2 linked regions of the Enhydrobacter sp. genome follow. The protein of the gene in region 1 interacts with the protein of each later gene in a pairwise test. Links are inferred from orthologs where the notes say so. Each region holds a gene or a part of one and is shown on either strand. Other genes may lie near its edges.

Evidence for each region. Proteins that work in one complex are often made in the same cells at the same time.
Region 2: the proteins of leuS (region 1) and ligA interact in binary tests that used the Escherichia coli proteins (3 or more experiments, as listed by UniProt). The link is inferred for Enhydrobacter sp. from one-to-one orthologs.

What each region holds. Positions count from the first base shown.
Region 1 is NZ_CP126889.1:1,969,806-1,975,642, forward strand. Bases 1,037-4,184 are described here. They hold leuS (leucine--tRNA ligase), read left to right. Parts: upstream 1,037-1,380; coding sequence 1,381-3,984; downstream 3,985-4,184. Other genes in these bases: OJF58_RS09945 (DUF3576 domain-containing protein), read left to right, coding at 1,037-1,266; holA (DNA polymerase III subunit delta), read left to right, coding at 3,992-4,184. Outside these bases: OJF58_RS09940 (porin), read right to left, coding at 1-318; more of OJF58_RS09945, read left to right, coding at 703-1,036; more of holA, read left to right, coding at 4,185-5,041; OJF58_RS09960 (family 1 encapsulin nanocompartment shell protein), read right to left, coding at 5,045-5,837.
Region 2 is NZ_CP126889.1:305,778-310,079, forward strand. The notes cover bases 1-2,958. They hold ligA (NAD-dependent DNA ligase LigA), read right to left. Parts: upstream 2,581-2,958; coding sequence 421-2,580; downstream 1-420. Other genes in these bases: recN (DNA repair protein RecN), read right to left, coding at 2,679-2,958. In the rest of the region: more of recN, read right to left, coding at 2,959-4,302. UniProt on the Escherichia coli protein: DNA ligase that catalyzes the formation of phosphodiester linkages between 5'-phosphoryl and 3'-hydroxyl groups in double-stranded DNA using NAD as a coenzyme and as the energy source for the reaction.

The sequences.
Region 1 (5,837 bases):
CGGGGCATCCCAACCTTCGAGCTCGACATGGACGCCAATCGACGTGCCGTTGTCCAGCTTGGTCTGGCCGTTGAAGTGAATTTCACCTTCCTGGATGAACTGGATGCCCTTGTACGACGCCCAAGTCCCGTTCGTGGCGTAGGTGCTCTCCATCGAGCCGGCGAGCGCGTAAAACTGGTAGTAGCCGCCGACGCCCATCTTGATCGGATCGGCTGCCATGGCAGGGGCCGCCACCAGGCCGCCAACGGCCAAGGCAGTCGAGCCTAGCAGTAGCTTTTTCATCATTCTCCCTCTCTCATTGATCAGAGACTGGTACATTCCCAAAGGCCTTTGTCTGACCGACGGACTGCGTGTTCGCGGCCACGCGCTCTCCCGCCAATGCGACCGACCGATAAAAACACACGGTCAAAAGCAGGGTCAAGGAATGGACGCAATCAGACCCGAATCTCTCCGGACGTGTGGCGTCTTTGTCACATTTTGGGCCATTCTCGGCCTGTCGGCGACCCGACTTGTCAGCACGCTTAGGTCTCGCGAAAAGATCGAGTTAATCCCAAAAAAAGACCTTGTTGATGGCGCGCCATTCTGCCCCTTGCGGCGGCCAGTATGCACGCCTATGGTCCCGCGCTGCTTCTGGGGCAGGAAGCGGGCATCAACGGGTAGGTCATGGCAGATTTTGCCGCGGGAAGCGGAGGCAGCCGGATTTTGCGTCATTCCTCCTTGTTCGGGCTTTTGGTGGCCGGCCTGGCGCTGTCGTTGGCAGGCTGCGGCGTGGGCAATCCCAGCGCCATCAAGGAACGCGATATTGGCGCCAGCGGACCTGTCTTCCGGGCGGAAGCGACCCAGGGTCTCGCCGGCCAGAACCGCGAAGAGGGCAGCCTGTTCGGTCCCGGCGGGCTGTTCGGCTCCAAGTCGGACAAGAAGGACGATCAGGGCACCGGCGTCGCGGTCAACGCCTTCCTTTGGCGCGCCAGCCTCGACACCATCAATTTCATCCCGCTGGTCCAAGCCGATCCGTTCGGTGGCGTGATCATCACCGACTGGTACACGCCGGCCGAATCGCCCAACGAGCGCATGAAGGTGCAGGTCACCATCCTCGACCGCGCACTTAGGGCCGATGGCGTGCGAGTCTCGGTGTTCAAGCAGCAGCTCAACCCCAAGGGTGGCGGCTGGGTCGACGCCCCGGTCGATCCGCACACCAACACCGACATCGAGAACGCGATCCTCACGCGCGCGCGGCAGTTGCGCATCGCCCAGGGCGGAAGCTGATCGCGAAACGCGGCGCCACCCGCGCGCGTTGTTCGACAAAGCTTGACGTGAGGGGCTGCAGGGGGCATCCGCTGCGGCCTCTGTCGTTCTGGGAGTGAGCCCGTGTCGTCCGCAATGTCCTCGCCTCAAGGGTCGTCGCAGCCGCCGCGCTACAATTTTCGCGAGACCGAGGCCAAGTGGCAGAAGGTCTGGGAGGAACGCCGGACCTTTCGTGCCGTCATGGACCCCAAGCGACCGAAATACTATGTGCTCGAGATGTTCCCCTATCCGTCGGGGCGCATCCATATGGGCCACGTGCGCAATTATACCCAGGGCGACGTGATCGCCCGCTACAAGCGCGCCAAGGGCTTCAATGTCCTGCATCCAATGGGCTGGGATGCGTTCGGCCTGCCGGCCGAGAACGCGGCGATGGAGAAAAAGGTCCACCCCAAGAAATGGACCTACGAGAACATCGCCACGATGAAGGCGCAGCTCAAGTCGATGGGGCTGTCGCTGGACTGGAGCCGCGAGATTGCCACCTGCGATCCCGACTACTATCGCCATGAACAGAAGATGTTTCTCGACTTCTGGAAGGCGGGGCTGGCCTACCGCAGCGAGGCCTGGGTGAACTGGGATCCGGTAGACAACACCGTCCTCGCCAACGAGCAGGTGATCGAGGGCCGGGGCTGGCGCACCGGTGCCGTCGTCGAGCGGCGCAAGCTGACGCAGTGGAATCTGCGCATGACCGCCTTCACCGAAGAGCTGCTGGAGCGCCTGGACACGCTCGACCGCTGGCCTGAAAAGGTGCGGCTGATGCAGGCCAACTGGATCGGCAGAAGCCGCGGCGCACGCGTGTTCTGGCCGCTCGTCGACTCGTCCGGCCAAGACCGCGGCAGACTCGAGATCTTCACCACACGGCCCGACACGCTTTTCGGCGCCTCGTTCATGGCGCTGTCGGTCGACCATCCGCTGGTCGCCGAGCTCGCCCGGAACGACCCCGGCCTGCAGCGCTTCATCGCCGAGTGCCGCAAGACGGGCACTGCGGCGGCCGAGCTCGAGACCGCCGAGAAGCAGGGCTACAAGCTGCCATTGCTCACCAAGCATCCCCTGCTGTCAGGCAAGACGCTGCCGGTCTATGCCGCCAATTTCGTCCTGATGGAATACGGTACCGGCGCGATCTTCGGCTGTCCGGGCCATGACGAGCGCGATCACGAGTTCGCAGCCAAGTACGAGCTGCCGATCCTGCCGGTGGTCATGCCGAAGGATGCCGATCCCAAGACCTTCAGCGTCGCGGACGCAGCCTTCACCGAGGATGGCATTCTCATCAACTCCGACTTCCTGAACGGACTCACGGTCGAGGAGGCCAAGGCGAAGGTGATCGCACGCCTGGAGGAGAGGGGGTTGGGCAAGGGGACCATCCAGTACCGGCAGCGCGACTGGCTGGTCTCGCGCCAGCGCTACTGGGGCACGCCGATCCCCGCCATCCATTGCGAAAGCTGCGGCGTGGTGCCGGTGCCTGAAAAAGATCTGCCGGTGCGCTTGCCGGAGGATGTGACCTTCGACCGCCCCGGCAACCCGCTCGATCATCACCCGACGTGGAAGCACGTTTCCTGTCCGGTTTGCGGCGGCAAGGCGGAGCGCGAGACCGACACGTTCGACACCTTCGTCAATTCGAGCTGGTATTTCGACCGTTTCACCTCGCCGCATCTCGCCACGGCGCCATTCGATCGCGCGGAGAACCGCTACTGGATGCCGGTCGATCAATATATTGGCGGCATCGAGCACGCGATCCTGCATCTGCTCTATTCGCGTTTCTGGACCCGTGCCATGCGCGAAGTGCAGATGACCGACCGCGACGAGCCGTTCGACGGCCTTTTCACGCAAGGCATGGTCTGCCACGAGACCTACCGCGCGAGCGACGGCACATGGCTGCTGCCGGAGGAGGTGGAGCGCAGCGGCGGAAAGGTGGTGCGCATCTCCGACAAGACTCCGGTCGAGGTCGGCCGCTCGGAGAAGATGTCCAAGTCGAAGAAGAATGTCGTCGATCCCGACCAGATTATTCGCGACTACGGCGCCGACACCGCGCGCTGGTTCATGCTGTCCGACAGCCCGCCCGAGCGGGATCTCGAATGGACGGAGGCGGGCGTCGCCGGCGCCTGGCGCTTCCAGCAGCGCCTGCACCGCATCGCCACCGAAGCCCTGGCCGCTCTGCCCGCCGTCGGCACGCCCAGGCCGGCCTCCTTCTCCGACGCTGCGCTCGGCCTCAGGCGCGCAGCGCACCGGACAGCGGCGGGCCTGTCTGCCGACATCGAGGCTTTTCATTTCAACAAGGCTGTCGCGAGGCTCTATGAGCTCGCCAGCACGATCGCCGACAGGACGCCCGAAGACGCCTCGCACAAATGGGCGCTGCGCGAGGCATTGGAGATCTTCGTTCGTCTGATTGCTCCCATGACGCCCCATCTCGGCGAGGAACTGTGGCAGGCGCTGGGCCACAAGACCCTGCTGGCCGAGGAGCCGTGGCCGGCTGTCGAGGAGGCGCTGCTGGTCGATGACACGGTCACGATCGCCCTGCAGGTCAACGGCAAGTTGCGCGGCACGATCAAGATGCCGAAGGATGCCTCACAGGAAGCGAATACGGCTGCGGCTCTTGCCAACGCCAATGTCCAGAAGGCGATGGCCGGCAAGCCGCAGAAGCGCGTTGTCGTCGTGCCGAATCGTCTGGTCAACGTCGTGGTATAGGGGCGGCGTGAAGATCGAGCCGCGCCAAGTCGACGCGTTCCTCAAGAAGCCGCATCCAACGGTCCGCGGCATCCTCGTCTACGGCAACGACGAGGGCTTGGTAGCCGAGCGGGCGATGGCGCTCGCCACGACGGTATGTCCCGATCTCAAAGACCCGTTCCGGGTGGTCGACATCGCGGGCGAGGTCCTGAAGGGTGACCCGGCACGCCTGGCCGACGAGTTCTCGGCCCTGTCTCTGATGGGCGGCCGGCGGGTCGTCCGTGTGCGGCCGGCCGGCGAGGAGTCGGTGACTGCACTCGAGAACCTGGCGGCTGCCGGCACGGGCGACGCGCTGGTGGTGCTCGAAGCCGGCAACCTCACGCCGCGCTCGCAGCTTCGCACACTGGCCGAGACCGATCCCAGGCTCGCCGCCTTGCCGTGCTATCCCGATACGACCGGCGTCCTCGAGGGGTTGGTGGAAAGCGCGGCGCGTGGCGCGGGCCTTGGCGTCGAGGCCGATGCGCTCGACTGGATCGTCCAGCGCCTGGGCGGCGATCGAGGTCAGACGCGCAACGAGATCGAGAAGCTGCTGCTCTACAAGGAGGGCGATCCGGGCAAGACCATCACGCTCGATGACGCCGTCGCCGTCCTGGGCGATACGGCCGCCGTCGGCATCGACAATGTGATTGCCGCCACCTTCGGCGGCGATGAAGCAGCGCTCGACCGCGCACTCGATCGCGTCTTCGCCGAGGGCGGCAACGCCGTGCAGCTCGTGCGCGCCGTCCAGCGCCATGCCGACCAGCTCCACCTGGTCGCGAGCCACGCCAAGAGCGGCAATTTCGAAAGCGCGATGTTCAGGGCACGCGGCTTGCCGCGCGGCGGCCCCGTGCGGCAGCGCTTCGAGCTGCATTTGAAGACGTGGCCCTTGTCTCGCCTGAGCGCCGCCCTGTCGAGGATTCTCGAGGCGGAGATCGACTGCAAGAGCACCGGTCTGCCGGACGAGGCGATTGCCCGCCGCCTTTGCCTGGGCCTTGCCCAGTTCCCAAAGAGCGCCCGCACATCGCAAGCGCGCCGATAGAGCCTACTTCTTGCCGGCGCCTGCCGTCAGGGGCACGGCGGCCTGCTCGGTCAGGACCAGGAAGGTGAAGCTTTCCTCGATGTAGAGCCGCACGCGCTCGGTGGTGTGCTCGAGATAGCCGATGGAGAAATCCTGGCCGACCGAGAGCTCGAAATCGCCGCCCCGCATGGAAAGCACGAGTCCGCCCTCCAGCCCCAACGCCGGAACGATCTCGCCGTCGATGAGGCGCTTCACGTGGGTCAGCATCGGATAGCCGCCCTCGGTGCGGGCCGCGAGATCCTTGTAGAGCTGCTCGTTCAGCACGACCGCCAGTGGCCCTTCGACGCCCTGGTCGCGCAGCTTCATCATCGCCGCGGCGATCGCGCCCGGATAGTCGTGATGGCTGGTGCCGAGCGGCACGGCGCTGCCGGCTGCCGCCTGGCAGATCCCGGCGATGTGCGCCGCTTCGTAGCCATGGAAAATCGCGCGGTCCTCGGCGATCGCGATCTCCCGCGCTGCGGCGGTGACGGCATCGAGATCGGGATCGCGCGCGCCGCGGTCGATGGCATCGAGCTCGGCGCGTGTCATCTCGAAGGGAATGCGCAGCTCCACGAGCGGCTGGATGCGCCGCAGGCGCGCCTGCACTCCGTCGGCGCCGGCCGGCGAGGCGATCGGATCGGCCCGTCCCAGCTCGACGTCGGACGATCCCCACCCCAGAGGTCCGCAAAAGTCGACGACGCGGCGCGCTGCCAGCAAGGTCCGAAGGGTGCGCTTGGCCTCCTTCTCGATCTCCGCCCAGCCAGCCGGTGTGACGGGC
Region 2 (4,302 bases), 1.7 Mb from region 1 along the record:
GCGTCATCATAGCCGGCGCCGACGCGGCTTCCATTCATCCGACGAAACGGAACCGCGTCGCGATTGCTGGAACACAGATAAATTCTGGCCGCGCCGTCATCGTTCCGCAGCATGAGCGGAGGCCGGCGTCGGCAATCGAAAAAGATCCCTCGCTCACGCTCGGGATGACACGGCTTTCCTGTGCATCATCCCGAGGGATCTTGGTACCGCGAGCCTCCGGCTCGCATCGTGAGCGGGCTGGAAGCCCGCGGTCCGAAAGAGCATGAGCGCCGCTGGAGTTGGCCGCCGGCGGGCAAGGCTGTGTCATCCCGAGCGCAGCGAGGGATCCTTTGTCGGCGCCACGCAAGATCCCTCGCTCACGCTCGGGATGACACGACACTGGTTGGATGCCTGATCTTGATTCTTGCCAGTGGCGCGCTCCTACGAGGCCGCGAGCTTCAGCCACTCCTCCTCGGTCATCGTCCGGATGCCGAGCTCGGCGGCCTTGCGGGCCTTGGAGCCGGCGTTCTCGCCGACGACGACGAGGCTGGTCTTCTTCGAGACCGAGTCGGTCACTTTGGCGCCCAGCTCCTCGGCGCGCGCCTTGGCGGCCTCGCGCGTCATGGCCGAGAGTTCGCCGGTGAAGACCACGGTCTTGTCCTTGAGCGGCGCGTCGGCCGCGATCACACGGCGCGTCACGCCCTCGACGGTGAGCTGCTTCCTGAGGTCGCGGATGATCTCGACCGTGTGCAGCTCGGTGAAGAAGCCGCACATGGCGTCGGCGGTGGTGACGCCGATCTGCTCGACGTTGCAGAGCCTGCCGTAGCTCGGCCCGACCTCGGCCGCGGCCTTCTCCTTCTTCACCTCGTCCGGCCGCTTCCGCCGCTCTTTCGCCGCCGCCAGCATCTCCTCCAGCCAGGCGTCCACGTCGCCGTATTCCTGTGCCAGGATCTTGGCCGTCGCCTCGCCGATCAGCGGGATGCCGATCGCATTGATGAAGCGGTCGAGCGAGATGGTGCGGCGCGCCTCGATGGCGGCGATCAGGTTGCGCACCGAGGTCTCGCCCCAGCCCTCGCGCTTCCTGATCTCGTCGGCGCGCTGCGGCAGGCGGAAGATGTCGCCTGGAATCTTCAGGAGCCCGTCGTTGAAGAAGTTCTCGATGTGCGTGCCGCCCAGTCCCTCGATGTCGAAGCAGTTGCGCGACACGAAGTAGCGCAGCCGCTCGACCTGCTGGAACGGGCATTCGAGCCCGCCGCTGCAGCGGCGCACCACGCCGCCCTCCTCGCTCCTCACCTCGGTCCTGAGCGGACAGGGGCAGCGCGTGGGGAAACGGAACTTCTCGGTCCTCTTCGGCCGCTCCTCGGGCACGTAGCCCAGCACCTGCGGAATGACGTCGCCGGCGCGCTGCACCACCACCATGTCGCCCACGCGCACGTCCAGCCGCTCGATCTCGTCGGCATTGTGCAGCGTGGCGCGCGCCACCATGACGCCGCCGACATTGACCGGCTCGAGCTCCGCCACCGGCGTCAGCGCGCCGGTGCGGCCGACCTGGATCAGGATGCCGTTCAGCCGCGTTCGCGCCTGCTCGGCCGGGAACTTGTGGGCGATCGCCCAGCGCGGCGCGCGGCTCACGAAGCCCAGCCGTTCCTGCCAGTCGATACGGTCGACCTTGTAGACGACGCCGTCAATGTCGTAGGGCAGCGACGGCCGCTCGACGCCCATCTGGCGGTAGAAGGCGCGCACCTCCTCCGGCGTGCGGCAGAGCTGCGACAGCGGATTGACGCGAAAGCCCCAGCTCCTCAGCAGCTTCAGGTACTCGCTGTGCGTCTTCCACGAGCGCGGCTCGGCCTCGCCCCAGGCATAGGCGAAGAAGCGCAGCGGCCGCGTCGCCGTGATCGCGGGATCGAGCTGGCGCAGCGAGCCGGCGGCGGCGTTGCGCGGATTGGCGAAGGTCTTCTCGCCCGCCGCCTCCTGGCGCCGGTTCATCTCCTGGAAAGCGCGGCGCTCCATGTAGACCTCGCCGCGCACGTCGAGCACCCTGGGCGCCTTGCCCTTCAGCTCGTGCGGGATGTCCTTCACCGTCCGGAGGTTGGGCGTCACGTCCTCGCCGGTCGTGCCGTCGCCGCGCGTCGCGCCGATCGCGAACGCGCCGTCGAGATAGCGCAGGCTGATCGACAGGCCGTCGATCTTGGGCTCGCAGTTGAAGACGATCTCGTCGTCGGGCTTGAGATCCGTCTCGCGCTCCAGCCCGCGGCGCACGCGGTCGAAGAAGCCCTGCAGCTCCTCGTCGGTGAAGGCATTGTCGAGCGACAGCATCGGCCGCGCATGGCGGACCTTGGCGAAGGCGGTGGTCGGCGTCGGCGCCACGCGCTGCGTCGGGCTTTCCCTGTCGACGAGCTGCGGGAAGCGCGCCTCGATCGCCTTCAGCCGCTGGCGCAGCTTGTCGTACTCGGCGTCCGAGATCTCCGGGGCATCCTTCACGTGATAGAGCTCGTCGTGATGCGCGATCGCCTCGGCCAGGCGCCTGTGCTCGGCCCGCGCCTGCCGCTCGGTCATCTCCTCGACGGCCAGCCCGGCCTTGAACTTCGCCGCACGCGACATCGCCTTAACTCCTCTTTTCTCCTCTCCCCCGCAGGGGGAGAGGTTGGGTGAGGGGGTGACGCACGAGCCTCGACCGCCCCCTCACCTAGCCTCTCCCCCTAGCGGGGGCGAGGAACGTGAGCCAGCAGCCGGTCGGCCGCTGCGCGCGCTTCGGCGGTCACCTCGGCGCCGGAGAGCATGCGGGCGATCTCCTCGCGGCGGCCCCCGGCGTCGAGCGCCAGCACGTCGGTGCTGGCGGCGCTCCGGGTCGTCGTCTTGCGGATCAGCCAGTGGCGATCGGCCACCGCCGCGACCTGCGGCGAATGGGTGACGACCAGCACCTGCACCTCCTTCGCCAGCCGTTTCAGCCGCTCGCCCACCGCCGCCGCCGTGGCGCCGCCGATGCCCGAATCGACCTCGTCGAACACGATCGTGGCGGCGTCGCCCACCCGGGCGAGGCAGACCTTCAGCGCCAGCAGGAAACGCGACAGCTCGCCGCCGGATGCGATCTTCGCGATCGGCGCCGGCGGTGAGCCGGGATTGGTGGCGACGGTGAACTGCACGCGGTCGATGCCCGCCTCCGACCAGTCCGCCTCTGGCAGCGCCGCGATCTCGGTCACGAACTTCGCCTTCTCGAGCTTGAGCGGCGCGAGCTCGGCCGCGACCGCCTTGTCGAGCCGCGCCGCGCCCTTGCGCCGCGCCGCCGCCTGCGCCTCCGCTGCCGCGACATAGGCCGCGCGCGCCGCCCTGGCCGCGGCGGCGAGTTTCTTGAGGCCGGCCTCGCCGTCGTCGAGCGCGGCGAGCTGCGCCGTCATCTTCTCGGCCAGCGGCGCCAGCTCGGCCACGGTGACGCCGTGCTTGCGCGCCGCCGCGCGCAGAGCGAACAGGCGCTCCTCGATCTTGTCCAGTCTGCTCGGGTCGAACTCCAGCGCGTCGCGCGCCGCCTCGAGCTGCGCCTCGGCCTCGGTCGCCTCGCTCAGCGCCCGGTCGAGCGCGGCGAGCGCCGCATCGAGCCGGCCGGCCGCCTTGTCGGCATTGCGCTCGATCAGCCGATGCGCGGCGCGCAGCGCAGCCGCCGCGCCACGACCGTGCGTCAGCTCGGCCAGCGCCTGCGCCACCGCCTCGCCGATCGCGCTGCCGGCGCGCAGCATCTGGCGCTCGGCCGCCAGCGTCTCCTCGTCGTCGGCCCTGGGCGCCAGCGTCTCCAGCTCCTTCACCGCGTGGCGCAGGAAATCCTCGTCGCGGCGCGCCGCGGTCGCCGCCGCCTCGGCCTCGGCGCGCGCCTGCTCGGCGGCGCGCCAGTCGCGCCAGGCGCGGCGCACCGCCTCCGCCTGCTTCTCCAGGCCCGCGAAGGCGTCGAGCGCGGCGCGGTGGGTGGCGATATCGAGCAGGCCGTGCTGCTCCATCTGGCCCTGGATCTCGACCAGCGTCTCGCCCAGCCGCCGCAACAGCGCCACCGACGCCGGCTGGTCGTTGACGAAGGCGCGCCCACGGCCGTCGGCGCCCACCGTGCGGCGCAGCGTAAGCACGTCCTCGGCATCGAGCCCCTGCTCGGCGAGGATGGCATGCGCCGCATGCCCCTTCGGCAGATCGAAAGCGGCGGCGACGGAAGCCTGCGCCGCGCCGCGCCGGACCGCACCCGAATCGGCGCGCGCGCCGAGCGCCAGGCCCAGCGCATCGATCAGGATCGACTTGCCCGCGCCCGTCTCGCCGGTCAGCGCGCCCAGCCCGCGATCGGGACCG